2 regions of the Nonomuraea sp. GTA35 genome follow, and region 2 is predicted to be linked to the other one. Evidence: riboswitches for the same ligand, from Rfam matches in the RefSeq annotation. Region 2 holds a riboswitch; the other holds the start of a gene.
The links. A riboswitch is a leader RNA that binds a small molecule or an ion and turns the genes downstream of it on or off. The one in region 2 is predicted to bind thiamine pyrophosphate.

Region 1 (3,387 bases), on a different contig from region 2:
GCGCCTCAGGAGGTGCGGGGCGTGCAGGTTGGAGGCGCCCGCGGCGAGAGCGGGCGCCCCGGTACTCAGCCGGCCGACAGCCGCTTGGCGAACTCCGCCGCCGCCGCCCCAGGGTCGTCGGCATCGGTGATCGCCCGTACCACCACCACGCGCCGCACCCCGTACGACATCACCTCGTCCAGGTTGCCGAGGTCGATGCCGCCGATCCCGAACCACGGCCGCGAGGTCTCCAGGGCCGCCGCGTGCCGCAGCAGTGACGGGCCGGGAGCCGGGCGGCCCGGCTTGGTCGGGGTGGGCCAGACGGGGCCGCAGCAGAAGTAGTCGACGCCCTCCTCCACAGCCGCGGCGGAAGCCTCGGCGGCGGAGTGGGTGGACCTTCCGATGACGATGTCGTCGCCGAGTATCTCTCGCGCGACCGTCACAGGAAGGTCGTCCTGCCCCAGATGGAGCACGTCGGGCCGGGCGGCGTAGGCGATGTCCGCCCGGTCGTTGACGGCCAGCAGCTTGCCGTGCCGGTCGCAGGCGTCGCGGAAGACTTCGAGGAGCGCGAGTTCTTCGCCGGCCTCCAGGCCCTTCTCCCGCAGCTGGATGATGTCCACGCCCCCGGCCAGCACCGAATCGAGGAACTCTGCCAGATCGCCGCGGTCGCGGCGGCCGTCTGTGCAGAGATAGAGGCGGGCCTCAGAAAGCGAGGGCTTGGGCACGCCGCTTGACCTCTGTGTGACGGCCGGCCTTGATCGCCTCGATGGGCGACCCTGGCAGGGACTCGTCTGGGGTGAAGAGCCAGCGCAGCGACTCGACATCGTCGTAGCCGGCGTCCTGCAACACGGTCAGTGTGCCGGGCAGGCCCTTCATCACGTCCTTTCCATCGAGGAACACCGCGGGCACCTGCGGCCCGCCGCTGCCCCGGCGCACGCCGAGGAGCTTGTGGTCCCGGAGGAGTTGCTTGGCCCGCCCGATCGGGAGATCCAGGCGCGAGGCCACTTCGGGGAGCGTGAGCCACTCGTCAACGAGCTGGTCGGTCTCCCGGTCGATCTGTGCAACAGAAAGCGTCACGAAACCACAACTACCACATGCCGTGCTTGCTCAAACAACACAATCTCGTAGGGGTACTTGTGGATCTACCAGGCGTTCCGCGTCGAGGCGCGCGCCCGCGTCGATGAGCCGGCGCCCCTGTACGAGGTCGCGGGGCCGGTCCACGGCCAGCACAGCGGCCAGAGTGCCGTCGCCGGCGAGCCACACGGCCGACCACTTGCCCTCGGGCTCGCCGCGATAGACGAGCCGGTCACCCGCGGGATGGTGGCCGGCGTACTGGAGCATGTGACCGAACTGCTCCGACCAGAAGTACGGCACCGGGTCGTAGACCGCCTCCTCCCCCAGGAGCGTCGCGGCGGCGACCTCGGGGGCGTTGAGCGCGGTGTCCCAGTGCTCCACCCGCAGCCTGGTCCCCCAGCGGCGCGACCACCAGGCGGCGCAGTCGCCGACCGCGACGACGCCGGGCAGCGACGTGCGCAGGTGCTCGTCGGTGACGACGCCGTTGTGCAGGTCGATGTCGGCGTCGGCGAGCCATTCGACGGCCGGGCGCACGCCGATGCCGGTGACCACCACGTGGGCCTCGACGAACTCGCCGCCCACCAGCCGCACGCCGCCCTCGTCCACGGAGTCGACCATGGTGCGCAGCCGCAGGTCGATGCCGTCGTACCAGGGCAGCGTGCGCCCCCCGAGCTCGGCGCCAACGGCGGTCGAGAGCGGAGCGGGGGCGGACTCGACGACCGTCACCGCGCAACCGGCGCGGCGGGCCGCCGTGGCGACCTCGGCGCCGATCCAGCCGGCGCCGATGATCGCGACGCGGGCGCCAGGGACGAGCATGGCGCGCAGCTCGTGGGCGTCGTCGATGGTGCGCAGGACGTGCTGGGGGCCGTCGCCGGGCAGCCGGATCGGGTCGGCGCCGGTGGCGATGACCAGGCCGTCGTAGGCGACCTCGCCCTCGGTGGTCTCCACGACGCCCGCGCGCAGCGACTTGGCGCCGACGCCCGGCCAGAACTCGACGCCGAGCCCGTCGAGGTCGGTGTCGACGAAGCTGCTGTCGGCCTCGCCCTTCAGCACCGCCTTGGACAGCGGCGGGCGGTCGTAGGGCCGATGCCGCTCCTGCCCGATCAGCGTGATCCGGCCGGTGAAGCCGCGCCCGCGCAGGGCCTCCACCGTACGCACTCCGGCCAGGCCCGCTCCCACCACCACGACATGGTTCACGGTGATGACCATAACGGGGGGCGTGCTCGGACGTCGCACCGAGGCCGTAGGCTGTTCGGGTAAGACGCGCGGGAGTCCGGCCGTAACCGGGCTGAGAGGAAGGCTTTGCCGGGCCTTCGACCGCAAGACACCTGATCCGGATCATGCCGGCGAAGGGAGCGCAAGTGGATGTGATCGTGGGTGGCGGAGTCGTCGGGCTCTCCGTGGCCTGGCGGATGGCACGCGCGGGGCGGCCCGTCACCGTGGTCGACCCGGCCCCCGGCAGGGGGGCCTCGTACGCGGCGGCGGGGATGCTGGCCCCGGTCAGCGAGGTGACCTACACCGAGGCGCCACTGCTGCGGCTGGGGGTGGCCTCGCTGCGCCGCTGGCCCGCCTTCGCCGCCGAGCTGGCCGCCGACGCCGGCCTGGCCGGGGATACCGGGCCGGGACCAGGCGACGGGCCGGGATCCGCCGGGCCGGGATCGGGCGACGGGCTGGGATCCGCCCGGCCGGGATCGGGCGACGGGCTGCGGTTCCCCGAGGTGCGCGGGCTGGACCTGCGGGCGGACGGGACGCTGGACGTGGCGTTCGGGGCCGACGACATGGCGGCGCTGGACGAGCTGGCCGCGTACATGGAGAAGCTGGGGCTGCCGGTCGAGCGGCTCACCGGGCGCGAGTGCCGCCGCCTGGAGCCCATGCTGGCCCCCTCCGTGCGCGGCGGCCTGCTGGCGCCCGGCGACGCGTGGGTGGACCCGCGCCGCGTGACGGCGGCCCTGCTGGCCGCGCTGGAACGGCTGGACGTCCCTCTGGTGCGGGCCCGGGCGACCGAGCTCCTGTACGAGGGCGGCCGGGTCGTGGGGGTCCGCCTCGCGCCCCCGGGTTCCGAGGACGGCCCTGACCGCCAAGACTCCCCGGCCCACCCGTACACCACCGGCCCGGACACGACCGACGCGGACACGGCCGACGCGGACATGACCGACCCGGACGCCACCTGGCGGGACCCCACCCGCCGCGACGCCACCGGGCGGGAGACCACCGGGCGGGCAACCACCGGGCGGGACGCCACTCATCGGGACGCCTGTCCCCGCGAGGTGCGGGGCGAGCGGGTCGTGCTGGCGGCGGGGGCGTGGAGTGCCGAGCTGGCCGAGGTGCCGGTGC
Region 2 (3,387 bases):
TGGACGGCGCGCATCAGCTCGGCCGTGCGCTGCCAGACGTCGTCGCAGAACATGTCCTGTGCGCTCACCAGATGGCGTGGAAGTGGTGGACGGGGCCGTGGCCGTGGCCGACGTGCAGGCTGTCGGCCGCGCGCAGCGCCTCGGTGAGGTACGCCTTGGCCGCCCGCACCGCGCCCGCCCAGTCGTCGTGGCGCGGGCGCAGCGCCGCGATGGCCGAGGACAGCGTGCAGCCCGTGCCGTGCGTGTTCCTGGTGTCCACGCGGGGCGCGGCCAGCTCGATCGTGCCCTCGGGCGTCGCCAGCACGTCCACGCACGTGTCGCCGTCGAGGTGGCCGCCCTTGAGCAGCACCTGGCGCGCGCCCAGCGCCCGCAGCCGCTGCGCCTGGTCGTGCATCTCCGCCAGGCTCGCGGCCGGCTTCTCGCCGAGCAGGTCGGCCGCCTCCGGCAGGTTGGGGGTGATCAGGTGCACGCGGGGCAGCAGCGTCTCGCGCAGCGCGGCCACCGCGTCGGCGGGCAGCAGCCGGTCGCCGCTCTTGGCCACCATGACGGGGTCGAGCACGACGTACGCGGGCCGGTAGGTGTCGAGCGCCGCCGCCACCGCCTTGATCAGCGGCGCGTTGCCCAGCATGCCGATCTTCACGGCGTCGGCCGGCACGTCGGTCAGCAGTGTGTCGAGCTGCTGGGCCACGAACTCGGCCGGCACCTCGTGGATGCCGGTCACGCCGGTGGTGGTCTGCGCGACCAGCGCGGTGACGACGGTCATGCCGTACGCGCCGAGCGCGGAGAAGGTCTTCAGGTCCGCCTGGATCCCGGCGCCGCCGCTGGGATCGGTGCCCGCGATGGACAGGACTTTGGGAACAGCGCTCACGGCTGTGACGTCCCTTCGCTAGTACGAGCTAGATCAGGTTCGACGGGTGTGATCTCAGCCCGGCCCTCCGGGCACCCCGCGTCAACGGCCTACTCTAACAGGCGTCGTTGTTGACCACACGTTCGAGGATCGGCATCGTAGGGCGGGTGGCCGCTGATGAGACGCGTGACGGGGTCGATCTGACCAACCTGGACCAGCCGCTGTTCGACGGTGCCGGCGCCACCAAGCGCGACCTGGTCGACTACCTCGACGCCGTCCGCGACCGCATCATCCCCGTGCTGCGCGACCGCCCGCTCTCGGTCGTCCGCGTGCGCCCGGGGCAAGCGCCGTTCATGCAGAAGAACCTGCCCAAGTACGCCCCCGACTGGGTGCGGTCGGTGTCCATGTGGGCGGAGGCGTCGCGCAGGCAGGTGACGTACGCGTTGTGCGACGACAGGAAGACGCTGCTGTGGTTCGCCAACCAGCGGGCGGTGGAGTACCACCCGGCGCTGTTCGCCGGCGAGCACGCCACCCACCTGGTGCTCGACCTCGACCCGCCCGAGCACGACGACTCCTTCTCGCTGGCGGTGCGCGGTGCGCTGCTGGTCCGGCAGGCCCTGGAGGACATGGGGCTGGCGGGCGCGGTGAAGACGAGCGGCGCCAAGGGGGTGCACGTGTTCGTGCCCGTGGTGGCGGGCACGGCGATGGACGACCTCGCGGCGGCCACCCGGGCGCTGGCGGCGCGGGCCGAGCGGCTGGACCCGGCGCTGGCGACCACGGCGTTCATCCGGGAGGACCGCGCGGGCAAGGTGTTCCTCGACTCCACCCGGGCGGGCGGGGCCACGGTGGTGGCCGCCTACAGCCCGCGCATCCGGCCCGGCGTGCCCGTCTCCTTCCCGCTGGCGTGGTCGGAGCTGGAGCGCGTGTCGCCGCGGGACTTCACCGTGCGCACCGCGCCGGGGCTGCTGAAGGACGCCGACCCGTGGGCCGAGCACATGCCCGGGCCGCAGCGGTTGCCCGCCGACCTGGTCGAGGAGGGACACACGATCCCGATCGCCCGCGTGCAGGCGATGCACGAGGGCAAGCGGCGCGCCCGCGCCCGGCGCGAGGAGTGATGTCGCAAATTTGCGACAATAGTGGGTCTTCACGCTGATTCTTCGCCGGGTTACGTTCGGGCAGCGGCGCCTCGGGGGGAAAGGCCGCGTTCCTGGTAACCCATGGGGGGACCTGCATGCGAAGAATCATCACCGTCCTGATCGCCGTCCTCGCCTTACCCCTGGCCACGGCCGTGCCCGCGCAGGCGGGCGGCCTCGACGACGCCTTCGCCAAGGTGCTCGTCAAGAAGGTCAAGGGCACCAACGTCAAGAAGCATCTCGACGCGTTCCAGGCCATCGCCGACGCCAACGGCGGCAACCGCGCCGCCGGGACCTCCGGCTACGACGCCTCCGTGGCGTACGTCGAGGGCAAGCTGCGCAGGGCCGGCTACAAGGTCACGCGCCAGCCGATCAACTACGTCGAGAGCTGGAGCGAGAACAGCCCGCCCGTGCTCGACCTCACCGCGCCGACCGCGAAGTCGTACGTGCCCAACGACGACTTCCTCACCTTCCAGCCCTCCCCGGCCGGCGACGTGACCGCCCAGGTCCAGGGAGTGGACCTGACCCTGCCGCCGGCCCCGGCGCCCAGCTCCACCAGCGGCTGCGAGGCCTCCGACTTCGCCGGGTTCGTCCCCGGCCGGATCGCGCTCATCCAGCGCGGCACCTGCCCCTTCGTCAACAAGGTGATGAACGCGGGCCGGGCCGGAGCGTCCGGGATCATCGTCTTCAACGAGGGCCAGCCGGGCCGCACGGACGCCTACGCGCTGGACATCGGCGAGTGGCGGGCCGGGATCCCCATGGTGTTCGCCGACTTCGCCGTGGGCAACGAGCTGGCGGCCACGCCCGGCGCCACCGTCCGGCTCAAGGTCGACGCCAACCTCGTGCTCGGCACCAACGACAACGTGATCGCCGAGAGCCGCTTCGGCGACCCGCGCAACGTCGTCATGGTCGGCGCGCACCTCGACAGCGTGCCGGAGGGGCCGGGCATCAACGACAACGGCTCGGGCAGCGCGGCCATCCTCGAGATCGCTGAGGAGATGGCCCTCGTCCCGACCAAGAACAAGGTGCGCTTCGCGTTCTGGGCGGCCGAGGAGATCGGCCTGCTCGGGTCCGACCAGTACGTCGCGGCCCTGTCGGAGGCGCAGCGCGACCGGATCAGGGTGTACCTGAACTTCGACATGATCGCCTCGCCGAACCACGCGTACAAGCTGTACGACGGCGACGACTCGGACGGCGCCGGCTCGCCCGCCGGACCGCCCGGCTCGGCCGAGATCGAGGAGCAGTTCGAGGCGTTCTTCGGCTCCCGGTCGCTGCCGACCGTGGGCACCGACTTCGACGGCCGCTCCGACTACGGGCCGTTCATCGCCGTCGGCATCCCGTCCGGTGGCATCTTCACCGGTGCGGAGGGCATCAAGACGCCCGAGGAGGCGGCGCTGTTCGGCGGCA

Region 1: another riboswitch for thiamine pyrophosphate. It lies ahead of ACBJ32_RS11865 (FAD-dependent oxidoreductase); the one in region 2 lies ahead of thiD (bifunctional hydroxymethylpyrimidine kinase/phosphomethylpyrimidine kinase).

The regions. Positions count from the first base shown of each region.
Region 1 covers NZ_JBGNUV010000002.1:1,135,188-1,138,574, forward strand. The annotation lists gene thiE (thiamine phosphate synthase) at 66-704, opposite strand; gene ACBJ32_RS11855 (Rv2175c family DNA-binding protein) at 682-1,056, opposite strand; gene ACBJ32_RS11860 (FAD-dependent oxidoreductase) at 1,087-2,250, opposite strand; TPP riboswitch at 2,309-2,425, shown strand; gene ACBJ32_RS11865 (FAD-dependent oxidoreductase) at 2,415-3,387, shown strand, end outside.
Region 2 covers NZ_JBGNUV010000022.1:31,156-34,542, forward strand. The annotation lists gene ACBJ32_RS53905 (TenA family protein) at 1-68, opposite strand, end outside; gene thiD (bifunctional hydroxymethylpyrimidine kinase/phosphomethylpyrimidine kinase) at 65-868, opposite strand; TPP riboswitch at 862-957, opposite strand; gene ACBJ32_RS53915 (DNA polymerase domain-containing protein) at 1,015-1,962, shown strand; gene ACBJ32_RS53920 (M28 family metallopeptidase) at 2,079-3,387, shown strand, end outside.